Regions from separate parts of the Enterobacter cloacae complex sp. HYC080_NIDB genome, predicted to be linked through region 1. Evidence: riboswitches for the same ligand, from Rfam matches in the RefSeq annotation. Region 1 holds a riboswitch; the other holds the start of a gene.
What was found. A riboswitch is a leader RNA that binds a small molecule or an ion and turns the genes downstream of it on or off. The one in region 1 is predicted to bind thiamine pyrophosphate.
Positions count from the first base shown of each region.

Region 1 (7,525 bases):
TCCCCATCTGGGCGGCAATGACCTCTAGCTTCTGGCGCTGGGGGGCGTTCAGCTTGAGTCCCGGATGCATCCCCAGCGCGATGTTTTGCCGCACCGTCAGGTGGGTAAACAGGTTGTTTTCCTGAAACAGCATGGAGACAGGACGTTTTGCAGGCGGCGTATGGGTATGGTCCCGATTTTCAATGACTATCGATCCGCTTGCCGGCTGCAGAAACCCCGCAACCAAATTGAGCAGCGTGCTTTTTCCCGCACCGCTTGGGCCAAGCACGGCGATCATCTCCCCCTGGCGCGCGGAGAGCGTGAAGCGCATCGGCAGATGCTGGTAAAGCCAGGTTACATCAGTCAGTTTTAACATCACGCCCCGGAAGTTTTTCGATAACGGTAAATAAGGCAAAGCACAGCAGCAGCAGTAACAGCGCGGTGACCGCGCCGTCCTGACTGCGATAAGAGCCGATCTGCTGATAGAGCCAGTATGGCAGCGTGCGGAAATCTTCATTGCCAAAGAGAGCCACCACGCCAAAATCCCCAATAGAGAGCACGCAGGCAAACGCCAGCGCCTGCGCCAGTGGACGTTTCAGCGCGCGGAGTTCGACCACCTTCAGCCGCTGCCAGCCCTGCATGCCCAGCGACTGGCACAGCAAACCGTAGCGGCTGTTGACGTCGCGCATCGGGTTTTCCAGCACTTTGAGCGCGTAAGGAATGGCCATCAGGGCGTTGGTGAAAATCACAATGCCGTCAGCACTTTCCGGCAGGCCGATGGTGCTGTTGAACAGTAAAAAGAAGCCCGTCGCCAGCACGATGCCCGGCATCGCCAGAATTAGCATGCCCGTCAGCTCCAGCGCTTGTCCGGCTTTACGGGCATGACGCGCGTAGAGCTCGCGGCTGCTCCAGAGCAACATCATGGTCAGGATCACGCATAGCGCTCCGGCTGCCAGCGCAATGCGTACCGAGGTCCACGTCGCTTGCCACAGCACGGGCTGTTGCAGTACTGACACCACATTCCTGTTCAGACCATCAACGATAACGGCCAGCAGCGGTGGCAACAGAAGCAGGAGTGCCAGCACGATCAGGATAAAATCGGAGACGCGGCTGTGCAGGCTATCCTGCGGATCGCGCCAGCCCGAGAGGCTATTGCTGCCCGGGGGAATCGCTTTGCTCAGGCGCTGGCTCAGCAGCACCAGGACCAGACAGCACGCCATCTGCACGATCGCCAGAAGCGCGGCGCGGCCCGGATCGTAGTCGTAACTTAAGGCCTGATAAATCGCCAGCTCAATGGTGGTCGCCTGTGGCCCGCCGCCGAGAGAAAGCACGGTGGCGAAGCTGGCGAAGCAGAGCATAAAGATCAGCGCGGCAACCGGGGCAATCTGACGTCTTAACCAAGGCCATTCGACAAAGCGGAAAAACGACCATCCACGCATGCCAAGCTGAGCGGCAATCTGGCGTTGTTCGCCGGGAATATTCTCCAGTGCCTGCAAAAAGAGGCGCGTTGCCATCGGCATATTGAAAAACACGTGCGCCAGCAGAATGCCCTGCAGACCGTATGGCGAGAAGGTCCATTCCAGACCAAGCCGGGCAAACAGCAACGCCAGCCAGCCCTGTCGACCGTAAACACTCAGGATACCAAATACCGCGACCAGCACGGGCAGGATCAGCGTCATGGCGCACAGGCGCAGCAGGACTACTCTTCCGGGGAAATGCCGACGATACAGAGCCCGCGCAAGAAAAATAGCCGGGATCGCTGACAGCAGGGCAGAAAGAAACGCCTGCCAGAAGGAGAAACGAATGACGTGCCAGAGATAGCTATCGCGCCAGAGCGCGAGCAGATCGCTCTCCGGCGCGTTAAACCACAACGCAAGGAATGCTCCCAGACTGACTACCACCATCAGCATGGCGGCGAGCAGTCCGGGAAGTAACCAGCCAGGAATTAACGGCTGACGGCGCGTTGCCATTCACTTACCCATGCTGCTCGCTGCGCGGCCACCTGCTGCGGCGTAAACTCCAGCGACGTTTGTGGTTTGGTTAACTGTTCGAAACCGGCCGGCAGTGCAACGTGGGTGACGGGATACATCCAGTTGCCCGCAGGAATGGCATTCTGAAACGCCGGAGAAACCATAAATTTCAGGAACTTCTCGGCGAGTTCCGGCTGTTTGCTGGCAGCGGTACGCGCGGCAACCTCCACCTGCAGATAATGCCCTTCGGCAAAATTCGCGGCGGCGTAGTTGTCTTTCTTCTCGGCGATAATGTGGTAAGCCGGCGAGGTGGTGTAGCTGAGCACCAGATCGCTTTCGCCTTTCAGGAACAGACCATACGCTTCACTCCAGCCTTTGGTCACAGTGACGGTTTTGGCGGCCAGCTTCTGCCACGCTTGCGGCGCGTTATCCCCGTAGACCTTCTGCATCCAAAGCAGCAGTCCCAGGCCTGGCGTGCTGGTACGCGGATCTTCATAAATCACGCGCCATTTCTGGTCGCTCTCCACCAGCTCCTTCAGGCTCTTCGGCGGATTTTTCAGCTTGTTTTTGTCATAGACGAAAGCAAAGTAGCCGTAGTCGAACGGCACAAAGGTGTCGTTGTTCCAGCCGCCCGGCACGTTGACGGCCTCTGCCGCTACGCCGCTTTTGGCAAACAGTTTGGTTTGCGTGGCGGCTTCCAGCAGGTTGTTATCCAGCCCGAGCACCACGTCGGCTTTGCTGTTTTTCCCTTCCATACGCAGACGGTTAAGCAGCGACACGCCATCTTCCAGCGCCACGAATTTCAGCTCGCAATTACAGTCAGCTTCGAAGGCTTTTTTGACTAACGGGCCAGGGCCCCAGTCGGCAGAGAACGAGTCGTAGGTATAGACCGTCAGGACGGGCTTCGCGAACGCAGGCAGCGCAAACAGCGCCAGCAGAGGAAGAACTTTTTTTAACACTTTGCACCTCAGGGTTGAGTGGCAAAGGATTTTGAGCGACAGCCTCAAATCCCTTCGCCGGCGTTATCCGGATCAGGTTCGACGGGTATTATCTCAGCGCACATCTGTGATGCAGCACCCCGTTGAGAACGGCGCTATTGTAATGATTTGGTGAATATTACGAAAGCGTTATGGCTCCGGCGGCGCAAACCAGGCTGATTTGAAATCAAACCAGCCCAGGGTGTTCATCCGCAGACCCCGCATACTGCGTTGACCCTGGATCATCAGCCAGTGGTGTATCAGAGGTACAATCGCCTGTTCAGCCAGCAATTGCTGGCACCACACGGCAAGATTCATGTCGCCAGCGCGCCACTGGGCAGCGTCCTGCTGCCAGTCACGGTTGATACAGTGCTGGATCAGCGGGATCTCATACAGATGAGAAAAGAGCGAGAAATCGAGCGGCAGGGTGAAGTTGGCGCTGTTTAGCCAGATATCACTGACGATCTCCCCCCGGTGCCATTCGTCATAGTCCACTTCTCTGATCTCCAGCGTCACGCCTTCGGCTGCCAGCAGCCTGGCCATGATCCCGGCGATAAAACGATGCTCCACGTGCTCGCGGTAGTAGGTCAGGGTGATGGACTCCAGCCCGGCAGGTTTGTCGCAGTGCGCCGGGCGGGCGTGGTGCCAGCGCGGAAGCAGGCCGTACGCCGGGAACCAGTATGTCTGGTACTGCTCTTCCGCATGGTAGATCAGATTGGAGGGGGACAGCACGTGGCTGACCCACTGACGAACGGCCTGGTTTGCCCCGCGGTGGGTGCGGCTATCAAACAGCAGGTAGTAGCATCCCTCCTCCAGACGACTCTCTACCGCTTTTTCTCCCGTGGTGGGGCCTTCCAGCGTCAGCCCGCAGCTGAGATCTTCATTAAGATCCGGTAATACCCAGACGTTCACTTCGTCGATCAGTGCCCGATAGCCAAAGTAGTCATCAAACGCGCGAATTTTCAGCTGGTTGTTGTTATTGCGGGACACGGAGTAGGGGCCGGTGCCAATCGGCAGGCTGGCGAAATTGTTCAGCGACTCCCACTCGGCGGGCAAAATCATCGACGGCACATAGCCCAGCAGCCAGGGAAGCCATTTGTCCTGCTGCGACAGCTCAATATCCAGCGTCCATGCCGTCGGGGAATGAACGCGGGAAATGTGTGAATAAAGCGGTAGCTTGCGGGCACGTTCCAGAGAGGCGATGACGTCGCGCATGTCCAGTTCGCGACCGTGGTGAAAGTGGATGCCGGGGCGTAAGAAGAAGCGCCAGTGGCACGGGGAAAGTTGCTGCCAGTGATGCGCGATATCCGCTTCCAGTTCCCCATTTTCCTCATTTATCCGCGTCAGGCCGCTGAAAATCTGCCGGGCCATGTGGGTTTCAGAACGCCGTAACGCCGTGCCGGGTAACAGATTTTTCATCGGACGGTAGTAGAGCACCCGCAGAATGTGGCGGCCCTGACGAAAGCTACGTCCAAGATGTGAGACCAGCATCTGGCGCACGGCGGCTTTGTCGCCCACCAACTGCACCAGCTGGTCGATGCGATCCTGCTCCAGCAGATCCTCCGCGCGCTGCTGTTGCAACGCCAGACCGGTATAGAGAAAGGTCAAACGTGAGCGCTTCCCGCGTCCTGCCTCCGCTTCCCAGCTTAACCAGCCCTGCTGCTGCATGGTGTTAAGCAGCGTGCGCATATGACGGCGCGAACAGTTGAGCAGGTCAGCCAGCTCGTTGAGCGTGGTCTCCTGCGATTGCCCCTCGCAGCACTGCCAGAGGCGGATAAATTGTTGTTGCAGACGACCAGAAGGCATAAAAGGGGAACTCCTGACAAAAAACCAGCAATTTATTTATCCCTATATTAGGCCAATAATTCTCCCCGATGAAGTGAGGAGGTAAATTATGAAGAGGTCTACCGCACGTCAGTTTTATCAGCAGTACTTTTCAGCGACAAAAGGAGCGTCCTGGCTGGCCCGCCGGTGTGCAGAGCAGCGGCTGAAAATGTTAGAAGAACTGATGCAGTGGGACGTTACGAAACCGACCTCTTCCCGCTAACTCGCCTCGATCATGTGTGACTGAGTATTGGTGTTTATCACCCGCCAGCAAAATATTTTTGCTGGCTTTTTTCGTTTATTCTTTCACCCAATTTCGATTCGCTTTCACAAGGACTTGCGTATGCTGTGGTTGATGACGATGGGGCGCCGCCTGAATGGCGTATATGCCGCTTTTATGCTGGTAGCCTTTATGATGGGTGTGGCGGGGGCGTTGCAGGCGCCGACGTTGAGCCTGTTCCTCAGCCGCGAGGTGGGGGCGCAGCCGTTTTGGGTCGGCCTGTTTTACACCGTTAACGCCATTGCCGGGATCCTGGTCAGCCTCGCGCTGGCGAAACGATCGGACAGCCAGGGCGATCGCCGCAAGCTGATCCTCTTTTGCTGCGCCATGGCCGTGGGCAACGCGCTACTCTTTGCGTTCAATCGCCATTACCTGACGCTCATTACCTGCGGCGTCCTGCTGGCGTCGCTGGCGAATACCGCCATGCCGCAGCTTTTCGCCCTGGCCCGAGAATACGCGGATAACTCCGCGCGGGAAGTGGTGATGTTCAGCTCGGTGATGCGTGCTCAGCTTTCACTTGCATGGGTCATCGGCCCGCCGCTGGCCTTCATGCTGGCGTTGAACTACGGTTTTACCGCCATGTTCTCCATCGCCGCGGCCATTTTTGCCATCAGCCTGGCGCTGATTGCCTTCGTGCTACCGTCTGTGGCGCGCGTCGAACAGACGACGGATAAGCCGATTACGCAAGTGAGCGGCTGGCAGGACAAAAACGTCCGTATGTTGTTTATCGCCTCCACGCTGATGTGGACCTGCAATACCATGTACATCATTGATATGCCACTGTGGATCAGCAGCGATCTCGGTCTGCCGGACAAGCTCGCCGGGATCTTAATGGGAACGGCTGCCGGGCTGGAGATTCCGGCGATGATTCTTGCAGGATATTACGTAAAGCGCTTCGGTAAACGCAAAATGATGGTGGTTGCGGTTGCCGCCGGGGTGTTGTTCTATCTTGGGCTGATCTTCTTCCATTCGCGCGAAGCACTGCTGGCGCTGCAGCTGTTCAATGCCATATTCATCGGGATCGTGGCCGGGATCGGCATGCTCTGGTTCCAGGACTTAATGCCGGGACGCGCTGGCTCGGCGACCACGCTTTTCACCAACAGCATTTCGACAGGCGTCATTCTGGCGGGGGTGATTCAGGGAGCGCTGGCGCAGAGCTACGGACATGCCTCGGTTTACTGGATGATTGCCGCGATTTCGGTCATCACGTTTGGGCTGACATGCCGGGTTAAGGATGTTTGATTCTGGAAGGCGGCTTCACGAAATGAAACGACTTTCTGACAGATGAAGGGAAGGCGCATAGAGTGCGTGGCGGGTGCTTGAGGCTGTTTGCCTCAGGCTTTCGCAAGAGGCAAACAGTGGAGAGTCCCACATCAATAGAACTGATGGGGAGACCAACTTCACAACACACATTGCGAGGTTAGTCTCTTCATTGCCGAAAAGCAATAAGGAGGCTGGAATGCCAAAACGTACTCTGCTGTTAGGTTTGTTTCTGATCTGTACGACGCTGTTGATCTTCACCTGGATGGTGCGTGATTCGCTATGTGAATTGCATTTCAGACAGGAGAAAACAGAGCTGGCAGCAGTGTTGGCTTACGAAGCAAAACGTTAGCGGTATTGGCGGGGAAGGTTTCCCCGCCTCTCCAGAGTGGTTGAGCCTCAACGCACCCTTATCAATGGCCCGCTTTTCGCGGGCCATTGCCTTTAGCCCATAAAAGCAGGCTGTTTTTTCTCGTACGCTGAGATGGCGTCTTCATGCTGGAGCGTCAGACCAATGCTGTCCAGACCGTTCAGCATGCAGTGACGGCGGAATGCATCAATGCTGAAGCTGTAGGTCTTCTCACCCGCTTTAACCACTTCCGCTTCCAGATCCACTTCAAACGCCATGCCCGGATTCGCCTTAACCAGCGCAAACAGCTCATCAACCTGTTCGTCACTCAGCGTCACCGGCAGCAGCTGGTTGTTGAAGCTGTTACCGTAGAAGATATCCGCGAAGCTCGGGGCGATAACCACCTTAAAGCCGTAATCGGTGAGCGCCCAGGGAGCATGTTCACGCGAAGAACCGCAGCCAAAGTTTTCCCGCGCCAGCAGAATGGACGCGCCTGTGTATTCCGGGAAGTTCAGCACAAATTCTGGATTAGGCACTTCGCCTTTGTCATCCAGGAAACGCCAGTCGTTGAACAGGTGTGCACCAAAACCTGTGCGGGTCACTTTCTGCAAAAACTGCTTAGGAATGATGGCGTCAGTATCGACGTTAGCGGCATCCAGGGGGACAACCCGGCCTGTGTGTTGGGTAAATTTCTCTGCCATGATTGTCTCCTTATTTCAGGCTGCGAATGTCGGCGAAATGGCCGGTAACGGCTGCAGCGGCGGCCATTGCCGGGCTGACCAGATGGGTACGCCCACCGCGGCCCTGACGGCCTTCAAAGTTACGGTTGCTGGTGGAAGCACAACGTTCGCCTGGATTCAGACGGTCGTTGTTCATGGCCAGACAC
Region 1 is NZ_CP114212.1:3,799,309-3,806,833, reverse strand. It holds gene thiQ (thiamine ABC transporter ATP-binding protein ThiQ) at 1-355, opposite strand, end outside; gene thiP (thiamine/thiamine pyrophosphate ABC transporter permease ThiP) at 339-1,949, opposite strand; gene thiB (thiamine ABC transporter substrate binding subunit) at 1,925-2,908, opposite strand; TPP riboswitch at 2,940-3,040, opposite strand; gene sgrR (HTH-type transcriptional regulator SgrR) at 3,077-4,732, opposite strand; gene sgrT (glucose uptake inhibitor SgrT) at 4,821-4,973, shown strand; gene O1723_RS18120 (sugar efflux transporter) at 5,094-6,272, shown strand; gene O1723_RS18115 (Hok/Gef family protein) at 6,490-6,642, shown strand; gene leuD (3-isopropylmalate dehydratase small subunit) at 6,735-7,340, opposite strand; gene leuC (3-isopropylmalate dehydratase large subunit) at 7,351-7,525, opposite strand, start outside.

Region 2 (7,525 bases), 2.2 Mb from region 1:
CCCGATGCACTGGGGCCATGCGCGCAGCAATGATTTAGTTCACTGGGAACATCTCCCGGTTGCACTGGCGCCAGAAGGAGCAGAAGACAAGGATGGCTGTTTTTCCGGATCGGCAGTGGTGGATGGCGATACGCTTGCGCTGATTTACACCGGACATAAATTCCACGGCGATCCTGATGATGAGGCAAATCTCTACCAGGTGCAGTGTCTGGCGACCAGCCGTGATGGTATTCATTTTAGCCGGGAAGGCATGGTTGTTGACACGCCGCCTGGCCTGCATCACTTCCGTGACCCGAAAGTGTGGCGTGAGGGGGAGAGCTGGTACATGGTCGTCGGTGCGCGGGACGGCGAAACGGGTCAGGTGCGCGTATATCGCTCTGAAGATCTGCACGCGTGGCAGGATATGGGCGTGCTTGCGGTGGCAGAAAAAGAGATGGGGTATATGTGGGAATGCCCTGACTTTTTCACTCTCAATGGCAAGCGCGTACTGATGTTTTCACCTCAGGGAGTGGTGGCTGAAGGATACAAAAATCGTAATCTATTTCAGAGTGGCTATCTGTTGGGCGAGTGGCAGCCTGGTCAGCCTTTTGTGCGAGAAGGTGAGTTTGTGGAGATGGATCGCGGACATGATTTCTATGCGCCACAAAGTTTCCTGACCCCTGATGGCCGCCGTATCGTTATCGGCTGGCTGGACATGTGGGAATCCCCACTGCCGGAGCAGGAAGATGGATGGGCTGGCATGCTCTCTTTACCGCGTGAACTGACGCTGAGTGCGGATAACCGCCTGCAAATGCGACCGGCCAGAGAGGTCGAAGGCCTCCGGGGAGAGTGGTTCCCCTGGCCAGTAAGTACTCTTAAAAACCAGCAGATTACTCTGGTGGAACACTGCGACGCGATGGAGGTCATGCTGAAGTGGGATTGCGCCAACAGCGGTGCAGAGCAATACGGCATTCGTTTTGGAGATGGCTTACGCGTCTATGTTGATGCGCAGATGCAGCGCCTGGTGCTGGAGCGTTATTATCCGCAGTATGGCCTGTGCGGTACCCGAAGCGTCGCGCTGAACCTGAACGACACGCTAAGCCTGCGCCTGTTCGTTGACAGCTCGTCAGTGGAAGTGTTTGTCAATGAAGGGGAGGCGTGCCTGAGCAGCCGCATTTACCCTGATGCAGAGTGTCGCGAACTGGCGTTGTTCGCGTGGACCGGGGCCGCTTCGCTTATCGATGCCGGAGCATGGCAATTAGGGTAAACGAATGACGTCAGGAATAACGTCCTGAATTTCCTGACGTCATAATCCGTATGGTCTGCAAATAAAAAGGCGACAGGCGACGCCTTTGTTTTACGTTGCTTCTTTACTCACCGCCGATCTGCTCTGACAGAGTAATAAACGAAGATGAACAGGTGATTCCTTTCCCGGTCTCTGCTGTGATGAGTACCGCGATAAATCGAAACCCCTTGCGCCTGGCACGCCGCCGCGGTTACACTAAACAACAGCAATAAGCGTTAATTAACTCATTGTTTTAAAAGTATTTTGACTCGGGGTGCCCTTCTTTGTGAAGGCTGAGAAATACCCGTATTACCTGATCTGGATAATGCCAGCGTAGGGAAGTCAGATGCCTCACCGGTCATCGCTTCTTCACGCAAGGCAGGAGCGAACCCATGCAGCCTGACCTGCTCGATTTACACGTTTTACATCATTTCCGTACCCGTTCTCCGCTTACCCATTGCATGACCAACGATGTCGTACAGACCTTCACGGCTAACGTGTTGCTGGCGCTTGGCGCATCCCCTGCGATGGTGATTGAGGCCGAAGAAGCTGAACAGTTTGCCGGGATTGCCGATGCCCTGCTGATAAACGTCGGCACGTTGACCTCGCCACGCGCCCAGTCGATGCGTCGGGCGATTGAAAGCGCGGTGGCGGCAGGAAAGCCCTGGACGCTGGACCCGGTGGCCGTGGGCGCGCTGATGTTCCGCACCCGCTTTTGCCACCAAATTCTTGCCCTTAAACCGGCCGCCATTCGCGGCAATGCCTCCGAAATCCTTGCCCTTGCCGGAATGAGCGCCGGTGGGCGCGGCGTTGATACCACCGATACCGCGGTCAGCGCGGTGCCAGCTGCACAGGCGCTGGCCCGTCAGACTAATACCATTGTGGCGGTGACGGGGGAAATAGATTACATCACTGACGGACAGCGCACCCGAACGGTTGCGGGCGGCGACCCGCTGATGACCCGCGTAGTGGGTACGGGCTGTGCGCTCTCCGCCGTCGTCGCGGCCTGCTGTTCGCTGCCGGGCGACAGGCTGGATAACGTTGCCGCCGCCTGCGGATGGATGAAGCGTGCCGGAACGATTGCCGTTACGCACGCTCGCGGGCCAGGCAGTTTTGCCAGCGCGTTCCTTGATGCGCTTTATACGCTGGAGGAGCAGGCATGAAACGGATTAACGCCCTGACCATTGCCGGTACCGACCCCAGCGGCGGCGCGGGTATCCAGGCTGACCTGAAAACCTTCTCGGCCCTCGGCGCGTACGGCTGTTCAGTGATTACCGCGCTGGTGGCGCAAAATACGCGCGGCGTGCAGTCGGTTTACCGAATCGAACCGGATTTTGTTGCCGCGCAGCTTGATTCGGTGTTCAGCGACGTGCGCATTGATACCACCAAAATCGGCATGCTGGCCGAAACGGACATTGTTGAAGCGGTGGCAGAACGACTGAAGCGTTATCAGGTGCAAAACGTGGTGCTGGACACCGTGATGCTGGCAAAAAGTGGCGATCCTCTGCTTTCCGCTTCCGCGGTTGAGACGTTGCGCCAGAAATTGCTGCCGCAGGTGGCGCTCATTACCCCTAATCTGCCGGAGGCCGCCGCGCTGTTAGGCACATCGCATGCGCAAACTGAACGTGAAATGAAAGCGCAGGGAAACGCGCTGCTGGCGATGGGGTGTGGCGCGGTGCTGATGAAAGGTGGGCACCTCGATGATGCTGAAAGCCCTGACTGGCTCTTTACCCGCGACGGAGAAGTGCGTTTTACCGCCCCGCGCGTACAGACAAAAAATACCCACGGCACGGGCTGTACGCTCTCTGCCGCGCTGGCGGCGCTGCGTCCACGGCATGACAACTGGGCCGATACGGTACGCGAAGCGAAGACCTGGCTCTCGGCGGCGCTGGCAAAAGCCGATACTCTGGAAGTCGGTCACGGTATTGGGCCGGTTCATCATTTTCATGCATGGTGGTAAGCCAGTATACTGGCAGGAAACACCACGTCTGAGAAAACAGAGATGGAACAAGCGCATACCCGATTAATCGCTCAACTGAATGAACGGATCGCCGCGGCTGATAACACACCGCTGTACCTGAAATTTGCCGAAACGGTAAAAAACGCGGTGCGCAGCGGGGTGCTGGAGCACGGGAATATTCTGCCCGGCGAACGCGATCTCAGCCAGTTAACCGGCGTGTCGCGCATCACCGTGCGCAAAGCGATGCAGGCGCTGGAAGCTGAGGGCGTTGTAACGCGTGCCCGGGGTTACGGAACGCAAATCCACAACATCTTCGAATATTCGCTGAAAGAGGCGCGCGGTTTTTCTCAGCAGGTGGTGCTGCGCGGTAAAACGCCCAACACGCTGTGGGTCAATAAACGGGTGGTAAAATGCCCGGAAGAGGTGGCCAGCCAGCTGTCGCTCGAGCCTGAAAGCGAGGTGTTCATGCTGAAACGCATTCGCTATGTTGACGACGACGCGGTGTCGATTGAAGAGTCCTGGGTGCCGGTCGGGTTAATTCCCGATCCGGATGCGATTGGTATTTCGCTGTACGATTACTTCCGCAGTCAGAATATTTTCCCGCAGCGTACCCGTTCACGGGTGAGCGCCCGTATGCCGGACAGCGAGTTTCAGGCGCACATCAAGATGGACGAAAAAATACCGGTGCTGGTGATCAAGCAGGTTGCGCTTGACCAGCAACACCGGCCGATTGAGTACAGCATCAGCTACTGTCGTAGCGATCTATACGTCTTTGTGTGCGAGGAGTAGTTCCTCGCGAGTGGGAGCGCAATCACCGCCGCGGTGGCTGACCACCCAGGACGCCACGGCATTCCCCAACAGAATGGCATCTGCCAGTGACCACCCTGCCGCCAGCCCGGCGAGCGTGCCGCCCGCATGGCTGTCGCCTGCGCCAATGGTATCCACGACCGTGGCCGGAAACGCCGGAACAACGCCTGAAGCGTCACCGTCATACCAGGCCGCCCCGTCTTTATCATGACGGACAATCAGCGCGGCGCCGAAACGCCGCTGCCATTCCGCGCCGAGGTTTTCAGGCTTCACCCCCAGTCTTTCCGCCGCAATTTCTGCTTCCTGACGATTAAGCGACACGATCGGCCTGCAGGCCATAATCCGCGCCATAAGGGGGGCGGGAATATCCCCGATGCGCGGGCCGAAATCGATCAATGCCGTCACCTCCTGTAACCCTTCCAGCCAGCTCGTCAGCAGCTCACCGCACGGTGAGGCCAGCTGATATCCGGACAAATAAACCAGGCTGTGTGATGGTACAGACAGCGTATCAAGCCAGCCCGGCTGCCACTGGTTCTCCACCCCGCTAAACGACAAAAAGGTGCGCTCGCCGTCAGGCTCAACCAGCGCCAGGCACCAGCCGTTGTCGCCGGTTTCGGCCTCCACGGCGCTGTGCAGATCCTGTTTTGCCATCGCGTTGCGGATAATATCCGCCCACACGCCGTGGCCGACGGGAAGGGCGTTTTGTGCCACAATGCCGAGTCGTTTCAGGGCGATGGCAATGTTCAGCGCGCAGCCGCCGATATTAACACCCTGCTGTTTAAGCTCGATATCGCACCCGCGCCAGGGCAGGGCGTAGGCGTCGGCGATGACGTCAATCACCGCCGCGCCCAGCACCGTCACCGGGCGTGTGGCATACAAGGTTTCGAGACGTCGGGCAAACGAGTTCATACGCCCTCCCTTTGCTCCCGGTAGTGCAGCAGTTTTTCGCAATAGTGGCCGAAATCGAGCTGGTTGACGGCGTCGAGCTCGGCCTTGAGCGCCGGATCAATCGCCTGCACACCATGCAACGCCCCGCAGATGGCTGTTGCCATCGCGCCAATGGTGTCGGTGTCGCCGCCCAGGTTGGCGCACAGGACCGCGCAGCGGTTCGGGTCGGTTCCCGCCAGTTCGACCATCGCAATGGCCGCCGGAACGGACTCAATGGTGCTGGTTCCCGCGCCCGTGAGCTGATAAATCTGCTCGCTGGCGGAGTCGATGCCGTTAGCTTCCCGCACTGTCTTAAGCGCCAGCTCAATACGCGCTGCCAGCGATGCACTGAAGGTGGTCGTTTTCGCCTCCTGCGCATAGCGGGCGATACCCGGCAGGGCATCGACGATGTTCTGCCAGCGTTCCCCGTCGATGGCGCGGGAAACCGCCCAGGCAATCACCACCGCACCGGCGATGGCAAGATCCGATTTATGGGTCGGGCTGGAGGCCAGTGCCACCTGCTCCACAAAATGTTCCAGACGCGTGGCCGGGAGCAGGCAGCCCAGAGGGGAGGCTCGCATCGCCGCCCCGTTGGTCACGCCGTTGTTTTCCAGTTCACTGACCGGTTTACCGTCACGGATCGCGTTTAGCGCGATTTTCGATGTCGGGCCGAGTACGTTCTTATTAAACGCGTCGAAATCGAGCGCCCAGTTCAGGATATGTTTGCCGATAACATCCGCATCAATCTGTCCGTCGCATTCGATAATCGCATTCGCCAGGCACAGCGCCATCGAGGTATCATCGGTGAACTCGGCCTGCCTGAAATAACAGGCTGCATTATTCTCTGCCGGGCCGGGTAAAAAGCGGTCGATCCAGCCGAAGTGCGCCTTAACGCGCTTTCTCGGCCACAGCTCTGACGGCATGCCCATCGCATCGCCTAATGCCTGCCCGTAAAGGGCACCGAGAATACGGTTTTGCTTCATTTAACTTCCCCTTGTGTCAGCGCGGCATCGCCATCAACCACCTCAATTGCAGTGATCTCTTTGTCCGATTCGCGGAAAAACAGCATAAACAGCACGGCGATCACGGCAATCATGATCCCACCAAATGTCCACATTCCGGCCCAGTTGAAGGTCAGCCCATTCACCGGCTCTTTGTAGGCGAACATTTTTTCCATCATCACGCCGCCCAGGCGGTAACCCAGCAGGCTACCAAAACCCTGACAGCACAGCGTAATCAGGCCTTGCGCGGCGGTGCGCATATGCGCCGGCGCTTTTTTATCCACGTAGATATAGGCGGTGACGTAGTAGAAGTCGTAGCTCACGCCATGCAGCAGAATACCGAGGAACAGCAGGGCATAGGTGAAGTACTGTTCCGCGCCGCCGTAAACGAAGAATCCATAGCGAATGGCGGCCGTAATCAGACCCAGCAGTAAGACCTTCTTAATACCAAAGCGTTTGGTGAAGAACGGCAGGGCCAGCATAAAGAAGATTTCGGAGAACTGACCGAGCGTCATCCAGCCGGTGGCGTTTTTCATTCCCACTTCGGTGAGATAGCCGTTGGCGAAGATGTAATAGAAGGCCAGCGGCATGGCGAATAAAAATGAGCAGAAGAAGAACACCAGAAAGTTTTTATCACGCAGCAGGATAAGGGCATCCAGACCCAGCATCACTTTGAAATCCAGCTTGCCGGTACTCTTCGGCGGCGTGTCTGGCAGGAACAGGGCAAAGACACCGAGCAGGGCGGAGCTGGCTGCCGTCATCAGCAGCGGAATATTGGTATCCGAGATGTCGCTATAGCCCAGCATTTGCGGCAGGAATCCGCACGCCAGCCCGGAGGCGATCCAGCCGATCGTTCCCATCACGCGGATGCGCGGGAAATCGGCCTCGACATCGCCCACGTTGGCGAAGGCGATACTGTTGGTCAGTGCGATGGTGGGCATATAGGTCAGGGAGTAAGCCAGCAGCAGCGGGAAGAAGGTGCTGAACTGGGTTTGCTGCGCGGCGAAGTACATCAGAATGGCACCGGCAAACATCAGTACCGCCAGCACTTTCTGGGCGGCGAAGAAGCGGTCCGTCAGCGAGCCGACCAGAATAGGCGAGAGAATAGCGGCAATGGCGGTACAGGCATAAGACCAGCCGATTTCCCCGGCGGTAAACCCGCTTTTACTCAGCCACAGCCACAATGGCACAAACCAGGCGCCCCAGATAAACCATTCAACGAACATCATGAATGACAGTTGGACTTTCGTTTTCATTTTTTAATCCTGCATGTCAGTGAGGGTACGCCTTTAACATACCACTCAATAATACCTTTTAAATACCTTTGTGGCGATTGTTTGATCAATGTAACAGTTTTGTTGTACACGAATCGAGCCAGCAGATTGTGCTGAAAAAAAATGCAAAGGGTGGAAAATCGGTTAAGTCGGTACCAGGCTTAGTCTGCCCATAAAAAATGGGACGGGATAAACACACACCGACACGATGTCGGATTTACGGGAGTATCACATGACTGATATTGCGCAGTTGCTTGGCAAAGACGCCGACAGCCTTTTACAGCATCGTTGT
Region 2 is NZ_CP114212.1:1,552,543-1,560,067, forward strand. It holds gene O1723_RS07340 (glycoside hydrolase family 32 protein) at 1-1,246, shown strand, start outside; TPP riboswitch at 1,525-1,621, shown strand; gene thiM (hydroxyethylthiazole kinase) at 1,657-2,427, shown strand; gene thiD (bifunctional hydroxymethylpyrimidine kinase/phosphomethylpyrimidine kinase) at 2,424-3,224, shown strand; gene O1723_RS07355 (GntR family transcriptional regulator) at 3,267-4,013, shown strand; gene O1723_RS07360 (PfkB family carbohydrate kinase) at 3,987-4,940, opposite strand; gene O1723_RS07365 (ADP-ribosylglycohydrolase family protein) at 4,937-5,941, opposite strand; gene O1723_RS07370 (nucleoside permease) at 5,938-7,215, opposite strand; gene fbaB (class I fructose-bisphosphate aldolase) at 7,466-7,525, shown strand, end outside.
Region 2: linked by a shared signal. The riboswitch ahead of thiM (hydroxyethylthiazole kinase) and the one ahead of thiB (thiamine ABC transporter substrate binding subunit) in region 1 are both predicted to bind thiamine pyrophosphate.